Regions from separate parts of the Streptomyces sp. NPDC091649 genome, predicted to be linked through region 3. Evidence: riboswitches for the same ligand, from Rfam matches in the RefSeq annotation. Region 3 holds a riboswitch; each other region holds the start of a gene.
The links. A riboswitch is a leader RNA that binds a small molecule or an ion and turns the genes downstream of it on or off. The one in region 3 is predicted to bind cyclic di-AMP.

Region 1 (4,853 bases), on a different contig from region 3:
GAAGGCGTTCGGGCCCGTCGCGCCCCAGACGTACGGCTTGCCGATCGCGCCGTGGGCGAAGGCGATGGCCTGTGCGGCCCGGGCGTTGGGCGCGGCGGCCGGGGCGCGGGTGGTGGAGCGGTCGGCGTGGGCCGGGCCGCCGCCGTGCCGGGCGTCGGCCGAGCGTTCGTGGGCGGCGCGCTCGTCGGCGGTCAGCGTGGCCAGGAGCCTGCGGGCTTCGGCCAGCTTGGTGCGGATCGCGGTGCGGTGTTCCCGCAGCTCGGCGCGGCGGGCGGCGAGGCGCTCGGTCTCCTGGTCGGCGCGGGCCTTGACGCCGGTGATCTGGGAGATCTGCCGCTTGATGTTCCGCAGCAGGCCCGTCTGCCGGTCGCCCGCCCGGTCGAGGTGGGAGGCGCGCTGGAGATAGGTGTCGGGATCGGAGGAGAGCGCCAGTTGCAGGGCCGGGTCGAGGGTGCCGCTGCGGTACTGCGCGGTGGCCAGCGAACCCAGGGCGCGCCGGGCGGTGTTGAGGCGTTCCGTCCGGCGGGCGGCCTCGTCGGTCAGGGACTCGACGGTGCGGGTGGCGGCGGCGGCCTCCTCCTTCGCCCCGTTGTACTTCTCGGTGGCGACCTCGGCGTCGTGGTAGAGCCGGTCGACCTTCGCCGTGACCCGGTCGACGGTGGGGGCCGGTTCGGTGGGGGCCGCACCCGCCCCGGTGACCGATCCGGCGGTGGCCGCCCCGGCGAGGGCCAGGGTGGCGGCGGTGCGGGCAGCAGGGCCGGTGAGCGCGCGCTGCTTGGGTTTTCGGTGAGCTGACCTGCGGTGCGCTGCCACGGGGGCGGCATCCTTCCTGTCGGCTGCCCGCCGGGGAATACCGGGGGTCCGTGAAGGACGCTAATCCGGGTGGGAGGAAAAGGGTCACCATGACAGTTATTGCCCTGATGTGACGTTTCAGCGGTCGCATACGACCGATAAGAGAGGGTGATTATGGGGCAATTCGCTCAACATCGGCGAAAGCACGTAAGGAAGGCTTGCCTCACTGCACGGCGAAGCGCCGGCCGTGGCTAGGCTCCGGAGCCATGGACGTACTCATCAATGTCTTCGTCGCCCTGCACGTCATCGGCATCGCCTCCCTGCTGGGCGGCTTCCTGACGCAGGTGAAGTCCATGGGGGAGGGCACCGCCCGCTTCGGTCCGGCGATGCTCCACGGCGCACTGACCATGCTCGTCACCGGCATCGCCCTGGTCGGCCTCAACCAGGCCGACGACCAGGCCGTGAACAACGTCAAGATCGGCATCAAGCTGGCGCTGCTGGTCGTGATCCTCGCCCTGGTCTACGTCAAGCGGGACGACGAGAAGGTCGACAAGGGCGCGTTCGCGGCGGTCGGCGGGCTGACGGTCGCCAACATCTTCATCGCCACGGTCTGGACCTGAGGCCGGGCTCCGGGTCTTCCGGGGGCGGCCCGCCGCCCCCGTACCGCTACCACTGACCACTGCTACGCCGGGCGCACGCTGCCGTAGATCGGCATGGAGTAGATCGACTCCTCGCGCACGTTCGCACCCGGCTTCGGGGCGTGGATCATCATGCCGTCGCCCTTGTAGACGCCGACGTGGCTGATGTCGTCGTAGAAGAAGACCAGGTCACCGGGGAGCAGGTCGGACGTGGCGACCCGGGTCCCGACCTCGACCTGGTCCCAGGTGGTCCGGGGCAGAGTCACGCCCGCCGCCCGCCACGCCGCCCGCGTCAGCCCCGAGCAGTCGTACGAGGACGGGCCCGAGGCTCCCCACACGTACGGCTTCCCGATCTGGGCGCGGGCGAAGGCCAGCACCTCTTCCGCCTTGGCGGCGTAACCGCTTCCCGTGCCGGTGCCGGTGCCCGTGCCCGGCCCCGTGTCCGTCCCGGAGCCCGAACCCGTGCCGCCGGAGTCGTCCGCCGCCTCCTCGCGGGCCTTCTCCTCGGCCGCGGCCCGCTCCTTCGCCTCGGCGGCCTGCCGGGCGGCCAGCTTCGCGGCCTTCTCCTTCGCCTCGGCCTCCTTCTTGCGCTCCAGCTCCGCCAGCCGCGCCTTCTCCTCGGCGGTCAGCCTGGACAGCAGGCCGCGGGCCTCGGTGAGCTTGGTCTGCACGTCCTTCTTGCTGGAGGCGAGCGTGGCCTGGGTCCCGGTGAGGGTCTCCAGGCTCTTCACCGCCTCCGCGCGCTTCTTCGCCGCCGCCGCCTGCTGCGTACGGAACTCGGTGACGGCCCTCTGCTGGCGCTCCGTCGCCCGGTCCATCAGCCGGCTCTGGTCGAAGTACCCCTGCGGGTCGTCCGCCAGGAAGAACGTCGCCGTGGGCGTGATGCCACCGCTGCGGTACTGGGCCGCCGCGTAGGAGCCCAGCGCCCTGCGCGCCTCGTTGATCTTCTCGGTCCGCTTCGCCACATCGGAGAGCAGCGCGTCGACCTTCGTCTGCTGGGACGCGGACGCGGCCTTGGCCCGGTTGTACTCCTGGGTCGCGGCGCCCGCCTGCCGGTACAGGGCGTCGACCTTCTTCCGGACTTCCTCGATGGCGGGCTTCGGCTCCGCCGGCGCGGCCGCGGCGCTCTGCGGGGAGAGCAGCGTCACGGAGGCCAGCGCGGCCGTCGTCAGCCCGACGGCGGGGGAGGTGGTGCGCACCTTCGCGCGCGGCTTGCGATGCGATGCCAAGACCGGCATCTCCTTCCGTGGACCGCCTACCGGGTTAGCTGTCGGGTTCGGACGGAACGGAAGGCTGCCCTACGGTCCGGACGCGAGGGCACGGACCGATTCACCCCGGTTCTGCGTGTGGGTCCCCGGTTCCGCACGGCCGTGACGGCCGGACGGATTCGGCGGAGGCGCCCGTCGGGCGTGGTTCGCCCCAGGGAGGTACGGGTCACCTGACCGAGCACGCTAGCCAACCGGGCCCACCGCTGGGAAGGACGATGTGCGATATGCCCGATACATTTTCGTGACCTTTCCGGGGCGGGGGGACCCGCACCCCCTCCGACCGGGCGTTCTTTCACGGAATGTGGACGTCCGGTCCCCCTGCGTGCCCGCTCCGGGCGGGTCGGCGGCGGGTCCGGACGACCGCTTCCCGGCTTCGGCGGAGGGTTGTCAGTCCGGCAGCCTAGACTCGGAAGGCGATGAGCAGCCTCTTTGACGACAGTTTCCTGACCGGCCTCCAGCCCTCGGAGGACGGCCCCCCGCCGCCCCCGGAGGACCACGCGCCCGAAGCGGTGCCGGAGGGTCTCTTCGACGGCGTCCACGACGCGCCCCCGCCGCCCCGGGACGGGTATTACCGGGGCGGCCACCCACGCCCGGTGATCGACTCCGCCGCGCTGCTCGACGGGCTGAACACCGAGCAGCGCGCCGCCGTCGTGCACGCCGGGTCCCCGCTGCTCATCGTCGCCGGGGCCGGCTCCGGCAAGACCCGGGTCCTCACCCACCGCATCGCCCACCTGCTGGCCGAGCGCGGGACGCACCCCGGGCAGATCCTCGCGATCACCTTCACCAACAAGGCCGCGGGCGAGATGAAGGAGCGCGTCGAGCAGCTCGTCGGCCCGCGCGCCCACGCCATGTGGGTCATGACCTTCCACAGCGCGTGCGTCCGCATCCTGCGCCGCGAGTCGAAGAAGCTCGGCTTCACCTCGTCGTTCTCGATCTACGACGCCGCCGACTCCAAGCGCCTGATGGCCCTGGTCTGCCGCGACCTCGACCTGGACCCGAAGCAGTTCCCGCCCAAGTCCTTCACCGCCAAGGTCTCCAACCTCAAGAACGAGCTCATCGACGAGGAGACCTTCGCCGGACAGGCCGCCGACGGCTTCGAGAAGACCCTCGCCCAGGCGTACGCGCTCTACCAGGCCCGCCTGCGCGAGGCCAACGCCCTGGACTTCGACGACATCATCATGACGACGGTCCACCTCCTCCAGGCGTTCCCGGACGTCGCCGAGCACTACCGCCGCCGCTTCCGCCACGTCCTGGTCGACGAGTACCAGGACACCAACCACGCCCAGTACACGCTGGTCCGCGAGCTGGTCGGCCCCGCCGGCGAGGCCGACGCCCCCGCCGAGCTGTGCGTGGTGGGCGACGCGGACCAGTCGATCTACGCCTTCCGGGGCGCGACCATCCGCAACATCCTCCAGTTCGAGGAGGACTACCCGAGCGCGAAGACGATCCTGCTGGAGCAGAACTACCGCTCCACGCAGACGATCCTCTCCGCCGCCAACGCCGTGATCGAGCGCAACGAGAGCCGCCGTCCCAAGAACCTCTGGACCAAGGCCGGCGGCGGCGCCCGCATCACCGGCTATGTCGCGGACACCGAGCACGACGAGGCGCAGTTCGTCGCCGACGAGATCGACCGCCTCACCGACGCGGGCGACGCCAGGGCGGGCGACGTCGCCGTCTTCTACCGGACCAACGCCCAGTCCCGCGTCTTCGAAGAGATCTTCATCCGCGTCGGCCTGCCCTACAAGGTCGTCGGCGGCGTGCGCTTCTACGAGCGCAAGGAGGTCCGGGACGTCCTGGCCTACCTCCGGGTCCTCGCCAACCCCGAGGACACCGTCCCGCTGCGCCGCATCCTCAACGTCCCCAAGCGCGGCATCGGCGACCGCGCCGAAGCCATGATCGACGCCCTGTCGATGCGCGAGAAGATCTCCTTCCCGCAGGCACTGCGCCGCGTGGACGAGGCGTACGGCATGGCCGCCCGCTCGTCCAACGCCGTCAAGCGCTTCAACACGCTGATGGAGGAGCTGCGCACGATCGTCGAGTCCGGGGCGGGGCCCGCCGTCGTGCTGGAGGCCGTCCTGGAGCGCACGGGCTATCTCGCCGAACTCCAGGCTTCCACCGACCCGCAGGACGAGACCCGCATCGAGAACCTCCAGGA
Region 2 (4,853 bases), on a different contig from region 3:
TTCGGCCCGTACGGCTTCTACGCGGTGTACGGCATCGTCATGGTCCCGGCGTTCGGCCTGGTGACCTGGCTGGCGATCTGGTCGCGCCAGCGGGAGCTGCGCACCCTGGCCGCCGAGCTGCCCGTGTACGCGGCGGCCGGCTGGCTCTCCCCGGCCGAGCCGGCGGCGCTCTCCTCCATGCGGGCCCGGGGCATGGCCCGCGACCTGGCCCGCCACTGGCAGCCGGACCGGACCCGGGGCCGGGCGGCGGCTCGCGCGGTCGCGGAGTACGAGTCGTTCGCGACCTCCCTGGCGGGTCTGCGCCGCCGCGCCCGCCACGGCGCGGTCGGCGCGGACTTCGGCGCGCGCGAGCGGGAGCTGCTGCACCATCTCTGGCGGCGCCGGGAGGTCGCGGCCCCGGCCCTCGACCACGCGGCCCGCCTGTTGTCCCGTCCGGGCGCCCACCGCCACGGCCACCCCGTGCCGCCGCCGTACGGAAACGGGCGCCCGTACGGCTCCGGGCCCGCGCCCGGACAGCCGTACGGACAGCCCTTCGGGTACGGATACGGCCGGCCGTCCCCGTACTCGTCCCCGTACGACCGGGCTGCCGGTCGGGCCCCTGGCACACCGCCCGGCCCAGGCCCCTTCCCTCCGGCCCAGCCGTACGGCGAGCCGTACCGCTCCCGGACAGACCGGCAGCCCTGACGTCGGGGGGTGTGCGTCAGGGCTGCCGGGGTTTCGGGGGCGGCGGGTGCTCGCCGGAAGCCGTCCGCCCGCAGGGCGCCGGCCGGGGAGCGGAGGGCTCAGACCTTGAGGCCCTTGCTGTTCAGCCAGGCCATCGGGTCCATCGCCGAACCGCCCGCGGTGCGGACCTCCAGGTGGAGGTGGACCCCGGTCACGTTGCCGCTGTCGCCCATGCGGCCGATGGTCTGGCCGGTGGTGACCTTCTGGCCCACGGAGACCTCGATGGAGGACTGGTGGGCGTACCAGATCTCCGTGCCGTCTTCGAGCTGGAGCACCGTGCGGTAGCCGTACGAACCGGAGTAGCCGGCCGACGTGATCGTGCCGCTGTGCACGGCCTTGAGCGGCGCACCGGCCGACCCGGCGAAGTCGAGGCCGGTGTGCTGGCCGGAGGACCAGAGCGCGCCGGACTGACCGTAGGTCGAGGTGATCGTGTACGAGAAGGTGGGCAGGGAGAAGCTGGCGGCCAGCTTGGCGAGCCGCTCCTCCTCCTTCTTCTTCTTCGCAGCTTCCTCCGCCGCCTTCTTCTCGGCGGCGGCCTTGGCCTCGGCCTCGTCCTGCTGCTGCTTGGCCTCGGCGGCGGCGCTCTCGGCCGCGGCCTTCTCGGCGGCGGCCTTGGCCTCGGCGTCGGCGCTGGCCTGCTGCTGCTCGGCCTGCTGGAGGATCCGGGCGCGCAGCGCCTCGCCGGCGTCGGTGCCCTGCTTGGCCTCGGCGGTGGTGAGTCCGGCGGTGGTGAGCGGCGCGGACGCGGCGACCGGGACGGGCTCCGCGTCGTCGGACATGAGTGACCCGACGCCGGGAAGGGACTTGGCGTCGGGGAGGTTGTCCGCGATGGAATCGGGAAGAGAGATGGAGACCGGCGCCTTGTCCTGCGCGGTGGCCATGCCGCCCGCACCGACGGCCGCTATGACGCCGACCCCGAGGACGGTGGAGCTACGGGCGAGACCACGCTGCTTGGCCACGCGGTGCTTGCCGCGCACGGGCCGGATGGACTCCGCGGTGGGGTTCCATTCCTCCCAGGTGCGCTCCTCGCCGCCGAGGGTGTCGGTACCGAAGGGTGACGGGGCCTCGGGGGCAGGCTTGTTGGACGCCACGTGGGCGCACTCCTTTCCTTCCTTCTCGCCTACCGGGTTAGCTGACGGGTTCGGAGCAGGAAGGTCTCCTACGGGCCCCTCCGCCTCTCACGAGACGCAGGCGTCCGATTCACCCCATGTAGGTGGTTCCCCGGTTCCCTTGCGGAATTCGGCGCTCGCGCGCGGCGCCGTCTCTGACGACGGCTGTGACGACCGCGCTGCGTTATCGAACGTTAATAGACGCACGGGCCCGATTCCAAGCTGTTCCTGTTGATCATTAACGAACAGGGCAGGGATGTACGGGTCACAAGCGGGCGGAAACGGGCGACTTGACCGACACTCAGTCGCATGTCTTTTTCTGATGGTGTGTCAATCGTTATGCGCAGTGGTGTCCTTCGGTCACGCACCGTGTCATCGCCCGGTGCGGCCGGCCCGCGCCATGGAGCGGGGCCGTCGTCGACCGCGGTATCAGCCGGCGTCGTCGGCCCGGCCCACGATCTTCACCGTCGTCCGGCGGGCGGGCTGCCCCTCCGCGGGCCGGGCGACCGCGATCAGCGCCATGTCGTCCGTGGTCCGGCCCCCGGTGTGCAGCCGTACGTCGTCGGTCAGCGCGGACAGCAGCTCCTCCGGCCCCGGGAAGATCCTGCCGAGCAGGCGGGCCGCCGGGTCGTAGAAGACGCCGTTCGGGTCCCGGGCCTCGGACAGGCCGTCCGTGAACGCGAGGAGCGTCGCACCGGCGGGCATCGACCACTCGTCGGCCCGGTCCGGCCACACCCCCAGGTCCATCCCCAGCGGCAGGGCGGGCACCGAGGGCGCCAGCACCTCCAGCGCGCCGTCCGCGTACAGCAGGATCGGCTCGGGGTGACCGCGGTTCACGATCCGGAGCGAGGCGGAGCCGGGCGGGATCTCGGCCAGCACGGCGGTGATGAACCCCTCCATGGCGTCCAGCCCGTACCGCCGCGTCCCCTCCCGTGCCAGCGCCCGCTCCAGCCGCTGCGCGACGCCCTCCAGTGAACGCTCCTGCTCGGCCGCCTCCCGGAACGCCCCGATGATCACCGCCACCGCCTCGACCGCTCCCAGCCCCTTGCCGCGCACGTCGCCGACCACCACGCGTACGCCGTACGGAGTGTCCGCGACGGCGAACAGGTCGCCGCCCACGAACTCGTCCGCCTGCGCCGCCTCGTACCGCGCCGCCACCTGGAGCCCGCCGATCCGCTCGGCCGGGGTCGGCAGCACCGCCCGCATGGCGGTCTCCGCGATGACCCGGGCCGAGGCCAGCTGCTCGTTGCCGCGCCGTACGACCCCGTTGATCAGCACGGCCAGCGCCGAGGCGGTGAGCACCGTGAGCATCTCGATGACCGGGACGACCTGGGTGGACGTACCGTCGGAGAGCCGCATCGCGATGACGGACACCAGCGCGGCGATCCCCGTGCGGACGGTCCTGGACAGCGAGAAGAACGGCGCCGCGATCAGCGGGGCCGCGACGAAGAGCGGGACCGCGGTGAAGTTGGCCGGGGCCAGCGAGTCGAAGAGCAGCCCGCCGATGATCAGCAGGGCCGGCATCATCCGGACGAACCGTCGCGATCCCCGGCCACCGGGCGTCACGTCGTGCTCCGGGGAGCCGAACACCGCACGGCCCACGGCGTCGACGCTCCCCGCCGTGCCACTACGCCGTCTCTCGGCCATCCCCACCTGTGCACTCCTGCCCGGTCCACCCACGGCTGCGGACGGTACCGCGCCCCGCCCAGGCTTCCCGGAGCCGCGCCGAGCGGCGACTCCGCATCGGCCGAATAGGGGGAAGCGGCCGGAGCCCCGGTCTTCGTGGTCAGCCGGAGAGCCGGGTTCCGCGCAGACCGTCCGCGTGTCCGCACGAAGGCGGCGGCGCCGTCCCCGTAGCGATCGTAGTTCTTTCCGGAGCGTGGGCCGGTGGCCTGGCCGAGCGATCCCCGCACCGGACCTCCGGCACCCGGAAACGACTCGGGCCCGGCACGCTGTGCGTGCCGGGCCCGAGTCTTCAGTAGCGGGGACAGGATTTGAACCTGCGACCTCTGGGTTATGAGCCCAGCGAGCTACCGAGCTGCTCCACCCCGCGTCGGTAAACACAACTCTACGCCATCCGAGCGGCCGCTCCGACCACATTCCCGCCGCCCCCGCTCGGGCCCCCGCACGAGGCGGGCGCGGGCCGCGGCCACCGGACCGTCCTGCCGCATCACGAGGTCCGGCAGGACGCGTTCGCGGGACCGTACGCTTCCGGGGCGCGTTCCACGCCTGTCCGACCGGGCGTGCGGAAGCCCTGTCCGGCCCGAACTCGCGGACGCGGAGTCGTGCGCGACGGGCGCGGGCCCTCTGCCGGCCCACTGTGATCAGTCGGACTGCTCAACCGTGCTGTGCGGCGGCAGCGCCCCCGCGCCGCCACATCTCGTAGTGCCCACATTCCGCCGCGACCTCGGCTGCCGCCTGAGCCGCGGTGAAGAAGTCGTCGACCACCGGCGAGACGCGCGATGCCGCCACCGCGAGGCACACCTGATCGGGCGCCAGATCGGAGACGGGCACATAGGCGACGTCGGATGCGAGTAGAACACGGTCGCCGAACGGGCCAGGAACGAGATGCCCCTGCCGGCCGCGACGTGCTCGAGCGTCTCGTCCACCCCGCGCGCGCGGTGAGCATTCCCGCGGACGAACTGATGGTGCCGGGGTGCTTCGGGTTCCTCGCGAACATCGTCACGCAGAACTACCCGTCGTCCAGCCTCATCACCCGCCAGACCCTCGGCTGGGAACCTGACCGGCCCAGCCTGCTCACCGACCTGGACAACGGCCACTACTTCCCCGCCGGAGCCTCGGCCGGCGACAGCGATGTGGCGACGCTGGAGAAGTTCGTGACCCGCATGCGGTCCGGTGACCTGAGCGGGGCCCTGGAGATGGTCGACGAGGAGGCGGTCTGGCAGGAGGCCGAGACCCTGCCGTGGTCAGGCAGTGGCGAGGACCCGACGGGTTCGTCCGACTGGAAGACGCGATCAGCGCTTGGGCGGAGCGGAGATGATCGTGCGGGACTACGCCGTG
Region 3 (4,853 bases):
AGGCGATCGAGGACGGCGACCGGGACGAACTGCGCGAGGAACTCGGCGACGTGCTGCTCCAGGTCGTCTTCCACGCACGGATCGCCGAGGAGGGCCGCCCGGAGGACGGGGCGGAGCCCTTCGCCATCGACGACGTCGCGGGCGGCCTCGTCGAGAAGCTGATCCACCGCCACCCGCACGTCTTCGGAGACGAGACCGCCGAGACGGCGGAGGACGTCCACGCGCACTGGCTGCGCACCAAGGCGATCGAGAAGCAGCGCACCTCGGTCACCGAAGGCGTCCCCCTCGGACAGCCCGGACTGGCCCTCGCCGCGAAGCTCGCGAGCCGCGTCCGTACCGCGGGCCTCACCGTTCCGCTCCCGGCCGGCGACACCATCGGCCACGAGCTGCTGGCCCTCGCCGTCTCCGCGGAGGCGGACGGCGCCGACCCGGAGGCCGCCCTGCGCGCGGCGGCCCGCGCCTACCGCGACGCGATCCTGGCGGCGGAGGGCGACGCGGACGCCCCCCGCACCGCGGACGGCCACGGGCACCCCGACCGATAACGTCGGGGCGTGAACGACAGCCCCGCCCCGAGCACCCCCGGGCCCTCCGCCTGCCCCCACAGCGCCCCCGGCGCCGCCGCCCCGGCCGAGGCCCCCGCCCCCGAACTCTTCACCTGGGAGTTCGCCACCGACCCCTATCCCGCCTACGCCTGGCTCCGCGAGCACCGCCCCGTGCACCGCACCGCGCTGCCCAGCGGGGTCGAGGCATGGCTCGTGACCCGGTACGGGGACGCCAAGCAGGCGCTCGCCGACGCACGGCTCTCCAAGAACCCGGCCAACCACGCCGAGTCGCCGCACGCCAGGGGGAAGACGGGGATCCCGGGGGAGCGCAAGGCGGAGCTGATGACGCATCTGCTCAACATCGACCCGCCGGACCACACGCGACTGCGCCGGCTCGTGTCCAAGGCGTTCACCCCGCGCCGGGTCGCGGAGTTCGCGCCCCGCGTGCAGGAGCTGACGGACCGGCTCATCGACGACTTCATCGAGAAGGGCGAGGCCGACCTGATCCACGACCTCGCCTTCCCGCTCCCCATCTACGCCATCTGCGACCTGCTCGGCGTCCCGCGGGAGGACCAGGGCGACTTCCGGGACTGGGCTGGCATGATGATCCGGCACGGGGGCGGCCCGCGCGGCGGCGTCGCCCGGTCGGTGAAGAAGATGCGCGGCTATCTCGCCGAACTCATCCACCGCAAGCGGGAGAATCCGGGCGACGACCTCATCTCGGGGCTGATCCGGGCCAGCGACCACGGCGAGCACCTCACGGAGAACGAGGCGGCCGCGATGGCGTTCATCCTGTTGTTCGCCGGGTTCGAGACGACGGTCAACCTCATCGGGAACGGAACGTACGCCCTCCTGCGCCACCCCGAGCAGCGCGCCCGGCTGGCGGACTCGCTGGAGGCGGGGGAGAGCGGGCTGCTGGCCACCGGAATAGAGGAACTGCTCCGCTTCGACGGGCCGGTGGAGATGGCGACCTGGCGGTACGCCACCGAGCCGCTGACCCTGGGCGGCGAGGAGATCGCCGCGGGCGACCCCGTACTGGTGGTGCTGGCGGCGGCCGACCGGGACCCGGAGCGGTTCACGGACCCGGACACGCTCGACCTCGCGCGGCGTGACAATCAGCACCTCGGATACGGGCACGGCGTCCATTACTGCCTGGGCGCCCCGCTGGCCCGGCTGGAGGGACAGACCGCGCTGGCCACCTTGCTGAGGCGCCTCCCCGACCTGCGTCTCGCGGCGGAACCCGCCGATCTGCGCTGGCGCGGCGGGCTCATCATGCGGGGACTGCGCACCCTTCCGGTCGCGTTCGAACCGGGCCGCCGCACCGAAAAAAGTGACACAACGTCAACTCCGTGACTTTCACGTGATCTGCGCTGCATCGACTTGTGACACACGTTCGAGTCCCGCTAGGTTCACGGTTCGACGCGTGGGCCGCACCTTGCCCACCCGTCACTTGCGCGCCCCGCGGCGTGGGAAACCAGCTGCGCGGGCGCTCAGGCCACTCGCTTGTCAGTCGCACGGAAGGCATACCCATGGGCTCCGCGAACGGCAGACACCGCCGCCCTCGCCAGGCACCCGCCATCGTCGTCGCCGCGGGGGTGACGGGATCGGCCATCGCCATCCCGCTCCTCGGCGCGAGCGGCGCACACGCGGCCGAGGCCGCCACCTGGGACCGGGTCGCGGAGTGCGAGAGCGGCGGCATGTGGAGCGCCGATCTCGGCAACGGCTACTACGGCGGGCTCCAGTTCTCGCAGGAGATGTGGTCGGCGTACGGCGGTACGGCGTACGCGTCCCGCGCCGACCTCGCCAGCCGCTCGCAGCAGATCTCCGTCGCGGAGAAGGTCCTGGACGACCAGGGGCCGAACGCGTGGCCCAGTTGCGCCGTGATCTCCGGCCTCGCGGTGGACGGCGGGCTGCCGGGCGTCGACCCGGGCGCCTCACCGTCCGCCGAACCTTCGGCGGACCCCTCGGCGGACGGGACGGCCTCGCCGGCCGATGAAGCCGACGCTGCCGACGGAACGAACGATTCCGGCGCCTCCGGTGAACGTGACGGATCGGGCTCGGACGATGGGAGCGGCACGGCGGACACGCCGGACGGTGGAGGCGCGGAGAAGGAGAGCAAGGCTCCGGAGTCCTCGGTGACGCCCTCCGCCCCGCCGGCCCCCGACGCCACGGACCCCAAGGGCTCCACGACCCCCACGGCTCCGTCGGGCGCCCCTGACGCCTCGACAGGCGAGGACGGCACGGGAGGCAAGCACCGGGGCGCCCCCGCGCCCGAGGAGGCCGAGGCGGGCCGGGGTGACGGGCCCCGGGAGTCCGGCCGGCACGCCTCGCGCGGCGAGGGCGACGCGCGGAAGGGCGGCGCGGCGGCCGACGGCGCGTACACGGTGCGGCCCGGGGACAACCTCTGGGCGATCGCTGACGCACAGGAACTTCCCGGCGGCTGGACGGGTCTGTACGAGACGAACAAGGACGTCCTGGGCTCCGACCCGGACCTGATCCTGCCCGGCCAGAATCTGGACCTGGGCCCGGGCCTGGAGCCGGGTGCCGGTGAGGCGGCGCCGGAGAGTGCCAAGGAGACCGCGACCCCCTGATCCCGGCGGGAAAAGCCCCCGGAATCGCGGGTAGTTCGGAGACCTATGTCCACTTTTGAGTAAGTGAGACATGGGTCTCTTTGCTTCAACTGGCGCTTTTCCTCCGGCCCGTCCGCGCGCATCGCCTCCGACCTGCGGAAACGACCCTTCGGTCAAGGTGAGTTCGGGCTGATTGCCCCCTATGTCCACCTTTGAATGTCGGGCTTGCCTGTGTTTACGGTCGGAACCGCTCGCACCGCGGGCCCCGTCGACCGTCACGCCGAATCCTGCCGTCGGTCGAAGGGAACAGACGCGTAAGCGCCGTAGGCAGGAGCGGGGGACCCAGGTAAGCCGCCGGGTCCGGACGCCTCGTCGAACAGACGGGGGCGAACGGGACCGGCTAGGGGTGAAGTCGCGTGCAGCACCGTGCGACCGGGCACTCATCAGCCCGAACCCGACAGCTCACCTCGTAGGCGTCGGTGAGGAGATCGTTCCATGCTGCTGAACAGCAAGGGCAAGCACCGCCGCCCGTCCAAGGCCACCCGTCTCGTCACCCTCGCGGGTGTCACCGGTGCCGCCGTCGCCGTCCCGCTGATGGGCGCGACCAGCGCGTCCGCCGCCTCCGTCGAGACCTGGGACGCCGTCGCCCAGTGCGAGTCCGGCGGCAACTGGTCCATCAACACCGGAAACGGCTACTACGGCGGACTGCAGTTCTCGCAGTCCAGCTGGGCCGCCGCCGGCGGTACGCAGTACGCCTCCCGTGCCGACCTGGCCTCCAAGGACCAGCAGATCGCCACCGCCGAGAAGCTCCTCGACATGCAGGGCCCGGGCGCCTGGGCCTGCGCCGGCGCCGGCGGCCTCACCAACGACGGTGTGGACCCGGGCGTGAGCACCGGCTCCGGCCAGAGCAAGCCCGGGCAGGCACAGCCCGAGCGCCAGGCCGAGCGGCCCACCACGCGCAGCGAGCAGCGCACCGCTCCGCGGGCCGAGAAGAAGGCCGAGAGCAAGAAGACCGTCACCACCCCGACCGGTGAGAAGGTCCAGAAGGGCGACGGCGAGTACAAGGTCGAGGCCGGCGACACCCTGAGCAGCATCGCTCAGGAAGAGGGCGTCAAGGGCGGCTGGAGCAAGCTCTTCCAGCTCAACGACGACATCGTCAAGGACGCGGACCTGATCTTCCCGGGTCAGCAGCTCCACCTGAAGTAAGCCGCGGTCTCTCCTCCCCGGAGGGGAAGCGTCCGGCGGCGCCTCCCCTCGCACGGCATCCCGGCCCGGCGCGCTCGTACCCCAGCGCGCCGGGCCGGGTTCTTCGTGAGAGAGGGGCCCGGGAGCCCGCATCCGTTCACTTCTTGTTGTTACCGCTCAGTAGATTTCTAGAGTTTTGTCCGGTGATGCAGGCCCTTGGGTCCTTTTTCGTCCCAGGAGGCGGGCGGTCGGCTGGCCGACGCGGCCGAGCCGGATAGGCTCGTGTCGCAAGGCCACAGTGATCCTGCACAACCAGCGTCATATCCCAGAAGGAGATGCCTCGTGCCGTCCATCGACGTCGTCGTAGCCAGGGAAATCCTCGACTCCCGGGGCAACCCCACGGTCGAGGTCGAGGTTGGCCTCGACGACGGCAGCACGGGCCGTGCTGCTGTTCCGTCCGGCGCCTCCACCGGTGCGTTCGAGGCTGTTGAGCTTCGCGACGGTGACCCCAACCGTTACCAGGGCAAGGGCGTCGAGAAGGCCGTCCTCGCCGTCA

Region 1: it holds a riboswitch for cyclic di-AMP, as region 3 does, so the genes downstream of both, ACIQMU_RS04385 (NlpC/P60 family protein) here and ACIQMU_RS27835 (transglycosylase family protein) in region 3, are expected to answer to the same signal.
Region 2: it holds a riboswitch for cyclic di-AMP, as region 3 does, so the genes downstream of both, ACIQMU_RS11735 (M23 family metallopeptidase) here and ACIQMU_RS27835 (transglycosylase family protein) in region 3, are expected to answer to the same signal.

Annotation. Positions count from the first base shown of each region.
Region 1 covers NZ_JBIVTR010000001.1:1,010,545-1,015,397, reverse strand. The annotation lists gene ACIQMU_RS04395 (NlpC/P60 family protein) at 1-813, opposite strand, end outside; gene ACIQMU_RS04390 (hypothetical protein) at 1,059-1,412, shown strand; gene ACIQMU_RS04385 (NlpC/P60 family protein) at 1,475-2,668, opposite strand; cyclic di-AMP (ydaO/yuaA leader) riboswitch at 2,667-2,833, opposite strand; gene pcrA (DNA helicase PcrA) at 3,115-4,853, shown strand, end outside.
Region 2 covers NZ_JBIVTR010000005.1:17,720-22,572, forward strand. The annotation lists gene ACIQMU_RS11730 (PrsW family intramembrane metalloprotease) at 1-684, shown strand, start outside; gene ACIQMU_RS11735 (M23 family metallopeptidase) at 783-1,814, opposite strand; cyclic di-AMP (ydaO/yuaA leader) riboswitch at 1,826-1,978, opposite strand; gene ACIQMU_RS11740 (PP2C family protein-serine/threonine phosphatase) at 2,262-3,479, opposite strand; tRNA gene ACIQMU_RS11745 (tRNA-Met) at 3,812-3,885, opposite strand; gene ACIQMU_RS11750 (hypothetical protein) at 4,170-4,304, opposite strand; gene ACIQMU_RS11755 (hypothetical protein) at 4,830-4,853, shown strand, end outside.
Region 3 covers NZ_JBIVTR010000021.1:92,211-97,063, reverse strand. The annotation lists gene ACIQMU_RS27850 (nucleoside triphosphate pyrophosphohydrolase) at 1-542, shown strand, start outside; gene ACIQMU_RS27845 (cytochrome P450) at 552-1,895, shown strand; gene ACIQMU_RS27840 (transglycosylase family protein) at 2,072-3,133, shown strand; cyclic di-AMP (ydaO/yuaA leader) riboswitch at 3,422-3,603, shown strand; gene ACIQMU_RS27835 (transglycosylase family protein) at 3,608-4,318, shown strand; gene eno (phosphopyruvate hydratase) at 4,640-4,853, shown strand, end outside.